Regions from separate parts of the Streptomyces sp. NPDC052236 genome, predicted to be linked through region 3. Evidence: riboswitches for the same ligand, from Rfam matches in the RefSeq annotation. Region 3 holds a riboswitch; each other region holds the start of a gene.

Evidence for each region. Region 3 has a riboswitch for cyclic di-AMP ahead of ACIHCQ_RS04250 (NlpC/P60 family protein). Riboswitches for the same ligand answer to the same signal wherever they lie in the genome.
Region 1: it holds a riboswitch for cyclic di-AMP, as region 3 does, so the genes downstream of both, ACIHCQ_RS10225 (transglycosylase SLT domain-containing protein) here and ACIHCQ_RS04250 (NlpC/P60 family protein) in region 3, are expected to answer to the same signal.
Region 2: it holds a riboswitch for cyclic di-AMP, as region 3 does, so the genes downstream of both, ACIHCQ_RS20060 (transglycosylase family protein) here and ACIHCQ_RS04250 (NlpC/P60 family protein) in region 3, are expected to answer to the same signal.

The regions. Positions count from the first base shown of each region.
Region 1 is NZ_JBIUBL010000004.1:329,303-333,526, forward strand. Features, by position in the region: gene ACIHCQ_RS10215 (hypothetical protein) at 1-182, shown strand, start outside; gene ACIHCQ_RS10220 (protein kinase family protein) at 145-1,227, opposite strand; cyclic di-AMP (ydaO/yuaA leader) riboswitch at 1,606-1,761, shown strand; gene ACIHCQ_RS10225 (transglycosylase SLT domain-containing protein) at 1,766-2,536, shown strand; gene ACIHCQ_RS10230 (DUF397 domain-containing protein) at 2,903-3,175, opposite strand; gene ACIHCQ_RS10235 (Scr1 family TA system antitoxin-like transcriptional regulator) at 3,157-3,990, opposite strand; gene ACIHCQ_RS10240 (hypothetical protein) at 4,104-4,224, shown strand, end outside.
Region 2 is NZ_JBIUBL010000011.1:141,399-145,622, forward strand. Features, by position in the region: gene ACIHCQ_RS20050 (cytochrome P450) at 1-126, shown strand, start outside; gene ACIHCQ_RS20055 (transglycosylase family protein) at 245-1,144, shown strand; cyclic di-AMP (ydaO/yuaA leader) riboswitch at 1,410-1,589, shown strand; gene ACIHCQ_RS20060 (transglycosylase family protein) at 1,593-2,306, shown strand; gene eno (phosphopyruvate hydratase) at 2,523-3,809, shown strand; gene ACIHCQ_RS20070 (septum formation initiator family protein) at 4,014-4,224, shown strand, end outside.
Region 3 is NZ_JBIUBL010000002.1:64,877-69,100, reverse strand. Features, by position in the region: gene pcrA (DNA helicase PcrA) at 1-1,716, opposite strand, end outside; cyclic di-AMP (ydaO/yuaA leader) riboswitch at 1,934-2,096, shown strand; gene ACIHCQ_RS04250 (NlpC/P60 family protein) at 2,099-3,292, shown strand; gene ACIHCQ_RS04245 (hypothetical protein) at 3,343-3,696, opposite strand; gene ACIHCQ_RS04240 (alpha/beta hydrolase) at 3,739-4,224, opposite strand, start outside.

The DNA.
Region 1 (4,224 bases), on a different contig from region 3:
GTGAGGGCAAGGACGCCACGGAATGGCGGGTCGACGTACTGCACCCGAACGGGCTGCGGGTCACCGTCACCTCGTACAACGCGAAGTTTCCGGACCAGCAGGCCAACCGCACCACCCCGCCCGCCACACTGGAGGAGCTGAAGGTCATCGCCCTCGACGCGTCGTGGCTGACGATGAAGTAGCCACGGAGCGGCCGATCCGGCGGATCTCCTCCAGCGGGTAGGGGGTTTCCCTGCTCTCGTGCCGGAGCTTGCCGATGAAGTCCGCCATCACTGCGGCGAGCGGCGCATCGCGGGCGACGATCGCCGCGGCCGTCTCCGGGATTCCCGTGGGGTGCTCGCCTTGGGCATACGCGCGCATCCGCGCGTCGCGGTCGTCTCTCCCGTACCCGTACAGGGTGGTGACCAGCCAGTTCGCCAGGTAGCCGGTTGTGTAGTCACGGTCGTAGGTCTGGTGCCGGTCGAAGAAGTCGGCCTCTTCCCGCGACAGTTCGAACTGGGAGGAGATGGAGAGGCCGTAGTCCGTGAAGTAGAGGCGTCGGCCGTCGGTCAGGATGTTCTCGAAGTGGGCGTCGAAGTGCAGGAGGCCTTGGCTGTTCATGAATGAGGTGCCGGCTTCCAGTTCCTTCTCCACCATGGCGCAGGCCCGGTCGGTTGCCTCGTCGCCTGCTTCGACCTGAGTGCCCAGCCACTGGTGCAGGTTCTGCGGGATGTACTCCAGGAACAGCGCGAGGCTCGCCGTCGACTGCTGGAGAGCCTCGATCCGGCTGCGCACCTGCGGTCCGCCGCCCCAGAAGGCGACGGCCCGTTCGACGTCGGCGAATTCCTCGGGCAGGGGCGTCGAGTCCGGCAGCACCCGCCAGTGGTACATCAGGGGGAAACCCTCGTATTCGTTCGCGATCACCCAGTCCGTCGTCATGGTGTGTACGGCGAGTTCTCTCCAGGCCCCGAAGCCCGGCCCGCCGCCGATGCCGTACTGGCAGAAGACCGGCAGCTCGAACAGGTTCGCCGTGGACCGGACGTTCTCCGGTTGCCTCTCCGGATCGGTGAGGGGCACCCGCTTGACGAAGACCGGGGTTCCGCCGACGTCCAGCAGGGCCGACTTCCCGCCGATGCCGGAACCCATCGGCACGGCCGCGTCCACGAGCTCGTACAGCGCGCGATCACTGAGCGGGGCCAGGGTTGCGGAGACGGCGTTGTGTGCGGTGAGACGCGCACCGCGCGACATGTCGGGGCACTTCACTGCTGCCTCCACCTGGGCGTTTGAACTTCCGTTATGGGTTAATTTGCTCGCCATGGTTAGAAAATCCTATTCTGCACCATTAGTGTCAACTTGTGCTTCTCTGTGCGGCATTGTGGAGAGAACGATTTCACTGAAGGTCCGTGATGTGCGTCACGGTGTCGCGGGCCGCTGTTCTGGCCTCGGATGCCACTTCCCCCATGGAGAAGGAAAGTTGAGTTACCGGGAGCCGCACCGCGAAGGGAATCCCTCCCCGCCTGGTTCGTAAATGGGATTGCGCTGCGAATTCAGGACTTGTTTCACCCGGACTTCCTCGCCTACGTTCACGTCATTCCGGGTGGACCGCCAAATCCTGCCGCCGTCCGGAAATCACACTCACCCACCCACGTACGGCAGGAGCGGGGGAACCGGTAAGTCGCCGATCCGCAATCCGGATCGGCTTGGGGTGAAGCCGCATTCACTGCGGCCGGGCATCTCCAGTCCGAACCCGACAGCTCACCTCGCAGGCGACGGAGAGGAATTCGTCATGCTCGCAATGGGTAAACACCGTCGTCCCCGGACCACCAGTTCACTCGCCCGGCGTCTTGTCGCCGCGGGCGCGGGTGGCGCCGCGCTCGCCCTGCCACTGGTGGTCGCGAACACCGCTGTCGCGGCGCCGTCCGCACGGCCCGCCGTCGTCCAGTCGGCTCCGGCGACCGCCGCCGCGGCTCAGCCGGCCGGCCCCGCGACCTACTCCGTCGTCGCGGGCGACACTCTGTCCAAGATCGCCGAAACTCATTCCGTGAGCGGCGGCTGGAAGAAGCTCTACGAGGACAACCGGGGCGTCATCGGCGACGACCCGTCGCTGATACGCCCCGGCCTCAAGCTGAAGCTCGGCGACGGCAAGGCCGCCAAGGGCAAGGCGCCGGCAGCGGCCGGCAAGAGCGCGCAGGGCGGTGCGGGCGGGGGCGTCGTCCAGGCCGCGGCGAAGAAGTACGCCAACAACCTGGACGGCTGGATCAAGGAGTCGCTGGACATCATGGCCGCGCACGGCATCCCCGGCACCTACGAGGGCATCCACCGCAACATCATGCGCGAGTCCTCGGGCAACCCGTTGGCCATCAACAACTGGGACTCCAACGCCGCGGCGGGAACGCCGTCCAAGGGACTGCTCCAGGTCATTGCCCCGACGTTCAAGGCCTACCACGTGCCCGGCACGTCGATGGACAGCTACGACCCGGTCGCCAACATCACGGCCGCGTGCAACTACGCCGCCGACAGATACGGCTCGATCGACAACGTGAATGGTCCTTACTGACGGGCCGTCACACCTTTGTGAGCCGACCGGCCCCGCGTTCTGAACAAAGCCCGCCATAGTTCGGTGTTCTGACAAGGGGCCGGCGTGCTCGGCATTGAATTAACCAGAAACGAAACGAAACGGATTTGTCCTGGGCTCCGCAATGGCATCGACGGATTCGGACTTCATCTTCCGCTGCTTCATGGTGAATCCCGTGCCGCGTACGGAGGATGAGCGGACGGTCGTCAAGGTCCTGGAGCTTCCCGCCATCGACTTCTGCGTGCGTGCGTGCCGTTCCGGCTGGTGGTGGTCGTATGTCTGGTACGGGAATGATCCCGCCACTTGCGGAAGCCACAGGAGCTGGGCCGCTCTATGCGGCGCGGAGCGTCATCCGCCGGAGCTGACGCTACCGACGAATGCCGTCCAGGCGGTGGCCCCGATGACGAGGACGGGGCCGGAGGGGGTCTTGCTGTCGCGGACGGGGACGACGCCGGGGACGTCGTCCAGGACCTCGACGCAGGACTCGCCGCTGTACGTGCTCTTGCGCCAGGGGGCCGCGCCGGGGAAGTCGTACGCCACCTCGACGCAGTCCTCCCCGCCGGAGCCGCCGCTGTAGCTGCTCTTGCGCCACCGGGCGTTGCTCAGGTCGTACTCGCGCATCGTCTGAAGTCCTCCGCCGCCGACTCGATCAGGGTCAGGGACGCCTCCGTCGACAGCGCGGCGGCCCTGATCAGATCGTAATGCGCCTGCGCCCGCTTCACTACTGCCGGATCGTCCAGCAGATTCCCCGAAAGCACCGCCTCTGTATGGACAGTTGGCGGGGCGTCCTCGAACTCCATGAGTTTCATCATCTTGCCCATCTCCGGATGCGCCCCGGCCGAGAACGGGAGCACCTGAACCAGTGCCTTGCGCTCACGGACCATCGCCGCGATGTGGTCCAGCTGCCGGGCCATCACGGCGGGGTCGCCGACCGGGACGCGCAGTGCCGTCTCGTGCAGTACCACCCAGTACACGGGCCGTGTCGCGTCCTTGAGGAGCTGGGCGCGGTCCATGCGCAGCTTGACCATCTCCTCGATGTACTCGTCGGCGGCGAGAGGGTTGCTCGCCAGGTAGATCGCGCGTGCGTACTCGGGCGTCTGGAGCAGCCCCGGGACGACCGCCGGTGCGAACTCGTAGATCTCTGTCGCCAGCCGCTCAAGCTCTGCCGCGTGCGCGAAGTAAGCCGTGAACCGCTCCTCCTGGATCAGCTTCCGCCACATCCGCTCGAAAAGGCCTCCGGTTTGTAGCGTCTCGTCGATCCTCTCCGCCACATCCAATTGTGGCTTCCGAATGGCTTGTTCGAATTGACCGATGTACCCGCCGGACACGAAAACCCGCGTGCCCAGAACCGCCTGGGTAAGTCCCGCCTCCTCCCGGCACCGCTTCAACTCCGTGCCGAAGAACTCCCAAGCCGCCTGCCGTGAAGTTTTGGCCATAGCTCAACCTCCTTGTGCTGCCCATCCGTTGTAGGGCGCGTACCTCTGTTGAGAGTAGCTGCGCAGTGTCACCGTTGTAATGCAAAGAGTGAAACGGATCAGGAAGGGACCTCATGGCGAACTTGGAAAAGCCCCGGCACTCCGCGGAATGCCTCGCGGATGCGGAGGAGGCCGTGAATAAACTCCGCACTGCCCTGGGGCAGTCGGGCATTACCCTGCCCTCCCTGCGCGTGG
Region 2 (4,224 bases), on a different contig from region 3:
CTCGCCACACTGCTCCGCAGGATGCCCGACTTGCGACTTGCGGGTGATCCGGACGATTTGCGGTGGCGTGGGGGACTTATCATGCGTGGTTTGCGCACTCTGCCCGTTGAGTTCACCGCCCCATAGAGCTGACGATCAGTCAATGTTGTGACTTTCACGTGATCTCCCCTGCATCGACTTGTGACCCACGTTCGATTACGGATACGTTCACCGGCGTCTCAGCAGTCACGCGAAAGGCAACCGCATGCGCTCCCCGAACGGCCGTCACCGGCGACCCCGTCAGGCTCCGGCAATCGTCGTCGCGGCGGGGGTGACGGGATCGGCCATCGCCATCCCGCTCCTCGGCGCCGGATCGGCGTCCGCCGCCGAATCCGCCACCTGGGACCGCGTCGCGGCGTGCGAGACCGGCGGCATGTGGAGTGCCGACCTCGGCAACGGCAACTACGGCGGGCTGCAGATGACGCTGCAGACCTGGCAGCAGTACGGCGGTACGGAGTACGCGCGCAGCGCCGACCTCGCGAGCCGCTCCGAGCAGATCGCGATAGCCGAGAAGGTCCTCGCCGCGAAGGGGCCCTCGGCGTGGGCGGACTGCGCCGCCATCGCGGGGCTGACGACCGGCGGCACGGCGGCGGGCGTCGACCCCGGTGCCGCGCCCGCGCCCGCCCCCTTGTCGTCGCTGCTGCCGACCGCTCCCGAGGAAGCGGCCACGCCCGCGGACCCGGCCGAGCCGGTGGCACCTGTGGAGCCGACCGGGAAGACGACTCCGGACGCGCCCGCGGCCACGACGCAGGAGTCCGGTACCCCGACAGGCGACGCCGAGACCGGCAAGCACCGCGGAACCCCGGAGCAGACGACCGAGCCGGGCAATACAGACGGAGACCGCGAAGTGGGCCGTCACTCCTCGCGAGGTGACGCCGCGGCACGCGAGGGCGTCGCCGACGCGACCAAGCCCGCGGAGACCCGCTCCGCCGACGTCTCGCCCGGCGTGTACACCGTCCGCCCCGGCGACAGTCTGTGGGCCATCGCCGACGCCCAGGAGCTCCCCGGCGGCTGGACCGCGGTCTTCGAGGCGAACCGCGAGACTCTCGGTGACGATCCCGACCTCATCCGCCCTGGCCAGAGCCTGGATCTAGACCTGAAGTAGCGGCGATTCGGGGGCCTTTGTCCAAGTCTGCGCAAGTGAGACAAGGGTCTCTTTACCTCAATCGGCACATCTCGCAGCCCAAATCCGGCCGTTCCGCGCTCCACCTGCGGAAAGAGGAACCACCGGAGTGTCAAGTTGGGCGTTTTCTCCCCGATGTTCAGCTTTGAACATCGGGGAGAGGTGTGATTACCGTCTGAACCGCTCACCACCGTGGGCACCACTGGCCGTCACGCCGAATCCTGCCGGCGGTCGGGGGGAGTAGTCGTCGCGTAGAGCGCCGAAGGCAGGAGCGGGGGAACCAAGGTAAGCGCCGGGCCCGGCCGTTGAGAGCAGTACGCAACGGACGTGGAACGGCTAGGGGTGAAATCGCGCGCCAGTCGCGTGGACGGGCACTCACTTGGCCCGAACCCGACAGCTCACCTCGTAGGCGTCGGTGAGGAGAATCTCCATGCTGTTTTCCAGCAAGGGCAAGCACCGCCGCCCGAGCAAAGCCACCCGTATCGTCACATTCGCCGGGATCACCGGTGTCGCCGTCGCCGCCCCGCTGCTGGGCGCCACCTCAGCATCCGCCGCGACAGGTGCCGAGTGGGACAAGGTCGCCCAGTGCGAGTCCGGCGGCAACTGGTCGATCAACACGGGCAACGGCTACTACGGCGGCCTTCAGTTCTCGTCGTCCACCTGGGCCGGGTACGGCGGCACCCAGTACGCCTCCACCGCCGACAAGGCGTCGAAGTCCCAGCAGATAGCCATCGCCGAGAAGGTCCTGGCCGGCCAGGGCAAGGGTGCCTGGCCGAACTGCGGCGTGGGCCTGTCCAACGCCTCGTACAACGGCGGCTCCGCCGACTCGGGCACCACGCAGCAGGCGCAGCCCAAGCAGCAGGCACAGCCCAAGCAGCAGGCACAGCCCAAGCAGCAGACGCAGCCCAAGCAGCAGCGCGCCGAGGCGCCCACCACGCGCTCCGAGCGCGCCGAGGCCCCGGCCGCGCCGAAGTCCTTCGAGAAGGGCGACGGCGAGTACAAGGTCAAGTCGGGCGACACCCTCTCCAAGATCGCTGAGGCCGAGAAGGTCAAGGGCGGCTGGGCGAAGCTGTTCGACCTCAACAAGGACATCGTCAGCGACGCCGACGTGATCTTCCCGGGCCAGCAGCTCCACCTCGGCTGAGCCTTCCCGGGCACCGAACCACCCCGGTCCGGCGCGACTTTCCCCGTGCGCGCCGGGCCGGGGTTCTCTGTGCAGGCGGCAGTCAGACGCATTTTTGTCCCAGCGGGCGGGCGTCGTCGGGCCGGAGCCCCCCAGCCGGTTAGGCTCGTGCCGCAAGGCAGAAGCGCAGATACAGATACTGCGCTTTAAGCGTCACATCACCAGAAGGAGATGCTCGTGCCGTCCATCGACGTCGTCGTAGCCCGGGAAATCCTGGACTCCCGAGGCAACCCCACGGTCGAGGTCGAGGTTGGCCTCGACGACGGCAGCACGGGTCGTGCTGCTGTCCCGTCCGGCGCCTCCACCGGTGCGTTCGAAGCCCTTGAGCTCCGCGACGGTGACCCCAACCGCTACCAGGGCAAGGGTGTCGAGAAGGCCGTCCTCGCCGTCATCGAGCAGATCGGCCCGGAGCTCGTCGGCTACGACGCCACCGAGCAGCGCCTGATCGACCAGGCGATGTTCGACCTCGACGCCACCCCGGACAAGTCCTCGCTCGGCGCCAACGCGATCCTCGGTGTCTCCCTCGCCGTGGCGCACGCCGCCTCCGAGGCCTCGGACCTGCCGCTCTTCCGCTACTTGGGCGGACCGAACGCGCACCTGCTGCCCGTTCCGATGATGAACATCCTGAACGGCGGCTCGCACGCCGACTCCAACGTGGACATTCAGGAGTTCATGATCGCGCCGATCGGTGCGGAGTCCTTCTCCGAGGCCCTGCGCTGGGGTGCCGAGGTCTACCACACCCTCAAGTCCGTCCTGAAGGCCAAGGGCCTGTCCACCGGCCTCGGCGACGAGGGCGGCTTCGCGCCGAACCTCGACTCGAACCGCGCGGCTCTCGACCTCATCCTTGAGGCCATCAAGCAGGCCGGTTACACCCCGGGCAAGGACATCGCGCTCGCGCTCGACGTCGCCGCCTCGGAGTTCTACAAGGACGGCTCGTACGAGTTCGAGGGCAAGTCCCGCTCGGCCGCCGAGATGACCGAGTACTACGAGGAGCTCGTCGCCTCGTACCCGCTCTGCTCCATCGAGGACCCGCTGTTCGAGGACGACTGGGCCGGCTGGAAGGTCCTCACCGACAAGCTGGGCGCCAAGGTCCAGATCGTCGGCGACGACCTCTTCGTCACCAACCCGGAGCGCCTGGCCCGCGGCATTGAGGAGGGGTCCGCGAACGCGCTCCTCGTCAAGGTCAACCAGATCGGTTCGCTGACCGAGACCCTGGACGCCGTGGAGCTCGCCCAGCGCAACGGCTTCAAGTGCATGATGTCCCACCGCTCCGGCGAGACCGAGGACGTCACCATCGCCGACCTGGCCGTCGCCACCAACTGCGGCCAGATCAAGACCGGCGCCCCGGCCCGCTCCGAGCGCGTCGCCAAGTACAACCAGCTGCTGCGCATCGAGGAGATCCTCGACGACGCGGCGGTGTACGCGGGCCGTTCGGCCTTCCCGCGGTTTCGCTCTGCGAACTAAGTCAGCACAGCGCTCTGCGAACTAAGTCAGCACAGCGCTCTGCGAACTAAGTCAGCACAGCGCTCTGCGAACTAATCAGCACAGTCGGTCTGCCGGCTAGTCCAAGCAGCACGGCACGGGGCCGGTGCCCTGTCGCTCGTACGTCCCCGGTCGTGGTCCCGTACCGTGTCCGGGGACGTACGCGCGTAAAGGGGAGGCGAAACCATGGCACGCAAAGGGGACCAGGACCGGTTCTCCACCGCGACCAGGCTGCGGCTGCTCGGCGAGCAGACCGCCGCGCGCGTCTACCGTTCCCAGAGCCGCCGCCAGGCCCGCCGCTCCCGGCTCACCGGACGGGCCGCCTTCCTGGCCCTGGTCGTCTGCTCGCTGGTGGTCGCGCTCGCGTACCCGATGCGTCAGTACGTCTCCCAGCGCG
Region 3 (4,224 bases):
CTCGGCGAGGTAGCCGGTCCGCTCCAGCACGGCTTCCAGCACCACCGCCGGGCCCGCACCGGAGTCGACAATCGTGCGCAGCTCCTCCATCAGCACGTTGAAGCGCTTGACGGCGTTCGCGGAGCGGGCCGCCATGCCGTACGCCTCTTCGACGCGGCGCAGCGCCTGCGCGAAGCTGATCTTCTCGCGCAGCGAGAGCGCGTCGATCATCGCCTCCGCGCGGTCGCCGATGCCCCGCTTGGGGACATTGAGGATGCGGCGCAGCGGGACGGTGTCCTCGGGGTTGGCGAGCACGCGCAGATACGCGAGGACATCGCGGACCTCCTTGCGCTCGTAGAAACGCACTCCACCGACGACCTTGTACGGCAGCCCGACCCGGATGAAGATCTCTTCGAAGACGCGGGACTGGGCGTTCGTACGGTAGAAAATGGCGACGTCACCGGCCTTGGCCTCGCCCGCGTCCGTCAGCCGGTCGATCTCGTCGGCGACGAACTGCGCCTCGTCGTGCTCGGTGTCCGCGACATAGCCGGTGATCTGCGCGCCCGCGCCCGCGTTCGTCCACAGGTTCTTGGGGCGGCGGCTTTCGTTCCGCTCGATGACGGCGTTGGCGGCGGAGAGGATCGTCTGGGTGGAGCGGTAGTTCTGCTCCAGCAGGATCGTGGTCGCGTTCGGGTAGTCCTGCTCGAACTGGAGGATGTTGCGGATGGTCGCGCCACGGAAGGCGTAGATCGACTGGTCGGCGTCGCCGACGACGCACAGCTCGGCGGGCGGCAGGTCGTCCTGACCCGTCCCCACCAGTTCGCGTACGAGTGTGTACTGAGCGTGGTTGGTGTCCTGGTACTCGTCCACCAGGACATGCCGGAAGCGCCGCTGGTAGTGCTCGGCGACGTCCGGGAAGGCCTGGAGCAGGTGGACGGTCGTCATGATGATGTCGTCGAAGTCCAGGGCGTTGGCCTCGCGCAGCCGCGCCTGGTACATCCGGTACGCCTCGGCGAGCGTCTTCTCAAAACCTCCCCCAGAGCCTTCGGCCTGGGAGGTGCCCCCAGCAGCCTGGTCGGCGAAGGCCTCCTCGTCGATCAGCTCATTCTTCAGATTCGAGATCTTCGCGCTGAAAGCCTTCGGGGGGAACTTCTTCGGATCAAGATCCAGATCGCGGCAGACCAGGGCCATCAGGCGCTTGGAGTCGGCCGCGTCGTAGATCGAGAACGACGAGGTGAAGCCGAGCCGCTTGGACTCCCGGCGCAGGATGCGGACGCACGCGCTGTGGAAGGTCATGACCCACATGGCCTTGGCGCGCGGGCCGACGAGCTGCTCGACGCGCTCCTTCATCTCGCCCGCGGCCTTGTTGGTGAAGGTGATCGCCAGTATCTCGCCGGGGTGGACGCTGCGGGTGCCCAGCAGGTGCGCGATCCGGTGGGTCAGGACGCGGGTCTTGCCGGACCCGGCGCCGGCCACGATGAGCAGGGGCGCCCCGGTGTGTACGACGGCGGCGCGCTGCTCGCTGTTCAGCCCCTCCAGCAGGGCGGCGGGGTCCACGACGGTGCGCGGGGCGCCGTCGCGGTGGTACGGGTCCCTGGCAGCAGGCACGTCGAATGCGCCCTCGAAGAGATCGTCCGGGATCTTCTCCGGGGCGGCCGAGTCCTCGGGCGGTGGCGGAGGGTGCTCCGAACTGTGCTGGAGGTCCGCCAGGAAGCTGTCGTCAAAGAGGCTGCTCATCGCTTTACGAGTCTAGGCCGCCGGACTGACAACTCACGCCGCATTGGGGTACGACGCCGAGGACGCGCACCGTAACCAGTCACGACGCCGGGTAATCCCAAACATAGGTCACGAAAATGTATCGGGCATATCGGCCATCAACCTTCACAACAGCCACACGCATTGGCTAGCGTGCTCGACCAGACGGCCTGTACCCCCATGGCGACCCCCGCCAACCGGGCCGTCTGCGCTGAATTCGGGCTTCTGCTAAGGAAGTTCGGAACCGGGGACCCACCATGCACAACCGGGGTGAATCGGACCATACCCCTATGGTCCGTAGGGCGACCTTCCGTTCCGCCCGAACCCGTCAGCTAACCCGGTAGGCGGTTCACGGAAGAAGGAGATGTCGACCTTGTCGTCGCATCGCAAAATGCGTCCCCGTACCGGAGCCCCCGGAATGACAGGACTGCGCACCAACACCCCCGCCGTCGGGTTCACGACGGCGGCCCTCGCCTCCGTCACCCTGCTCTCGACGCAGAGCGCCGATGCCGCACCCGCCGAGCCGAAGCCATCCGTCGAAGACGTGCAGAAGAAGGTCGACGACCTGTACCGGCAGGCGGGCTCCGAGACCCAGAAGTACAACAAGGCGAAGGAAGCCACCGACGGGCAGCGGCGCGAGGTCGACCAGCTGCTGGACGACACCGCGAAGCGTACGGAACAGCTGAACGAGTCCCGGCGCGCCCTGGGCACCTTCGCCGCCGCCCAGTACCGGACGGGCGCGGTCACCCCGACCACCGCGCTGCTCTTCGCGGACAGCCCACAGGCATACTCCGACCAGACGCAGCTGATGGACCGGGTGACCGACCGGCAGCGCGGTGTCGTTGAGGACTACGAGGCCCAGCGGGCCGCCGCCGCCAAGCAGCGCGCCGAGGCCACGAAGAGCCTGGATGCGCTGACGCGCTCGCAGCAGGCGCTGCGTACGAGCAAGCAGGCTGTCCAGTCCAAGCTGAGCGAGGCGCGCACGCTACTGTCGCGGCTCACCACGGAGGAGCGGGCACGGCTCGCGGCGATCGAGCGCGCGCGGGAGGCAGAGGCCCGCCGCAAGGCCGAGGCCAAGGCCAGGGAGGAAGCGGAGGCCGAGCAGCGCCGCCAGGCTCAGCAGGAGCAGACCACCGGCACGGCCACGGACACCGGAATCGGCACCGGCACCGGCACCGGAATCGGCACTGCCGAGGACGGCACCGCCACCACCGAATCCGCCAAGGTTGTGGCCTTCGCCCGCGCGCAGACAGGAAAGCCGTACGTCTGGGGCGCGAGCGGGCCGAGCTCGTACGACTGCTCGGGGCTGACCCGGGCCGCCTGGAAGGCGGCGGGCGTGGATCTGCCGCGCACCACCTGGGACCAGGCGAACGTCGGCACGCGCGTCGAGACGAAGGACCTGATCCCGGGCGACCTGGTCTTCTTCTACGACGACATCAGCCACGTCGGCATCTACATCGGCGACGGCAAGATGATCCACGCGCCCAAGCCCGGGACGAACGTCCGCGAGGAGTCGATCTACTACATGCCCATCTACGGCAGCGTGCGTCCCGCCTGAGCTGTTTCACCGCTGGTGGGCGGGGACGGGACGGACGACCGGTGGTCCTGTCACGTCCAGAGCGTCGCGATGAAGATGTTCGCGACCGTCAGCCCGCCCACCGCGCCGAAGAGCGCCTTCTCCACCCGCTCCTGATCTCGTTTGACGTACACCAGACCCAGGATCACCACCAGCAGCGCCAGCTTGACGCCGATCTTCGCGCCGCTCACCGTCTGGTCGTCGGCCCTGTTCAGACCCACCAGCGCGAAGCCCGTGATCAGCATCGTCAGCGCGCCGTGCAGCATCGTCGGAGTGAAGCGTGCCGTGCCCGCGCCCATCGCCTTCAGTTGGGTGAGGTAGCCGCCGAGCAGCGCCGCGATGCCGATGATGTGCAGGGCGACGAAGGCATTGATCAGTAAGTCCATGGGGCGGAGCCTAACGGCCGCTCCTGGCCTGCGGTGCCGGAATCAGATATGCGGGTTCATCTGCCGCGTCAGCCATGTGAACGCGTACGGCAGCTGCCTGCTCCACACCGGCGTCACATGCCCGCCCGTCGTCGCCCGTACGTCCACCACCGTCGGCGGCTTGGCGGCGTGCTTCAGCGCGAGCCCCGGCTTGTACCCGTCCGCCCCCTGTCCTGTCACCAGCAGCGATACGCGCGGCGGGGTCTTCGCCGACTTCAGGATGTTCAGTACGTTGTGCTCGCGGCGCAGCACCGGGTCCTTGGCGGTGAGCGAGCCGGGCTCGGCGGCCGGGTCGTTGTAGCCGGAGAGGCTGACGGCCGCGCTGTAGCGGTCGGGGTGGGCGAGAGCCAGTTTGGCCGCGCCGTGCCCGCCCGCCGAGTAGCCCACGATGGCCCAGCCGGCCGGGTCCAGGGAGACCCGGAAGTTGTCGGCGACCATCTTGCGTACGTCGACGGTCAGCCAGCTGTCCGCGTTGACCTTGCCCGGTAT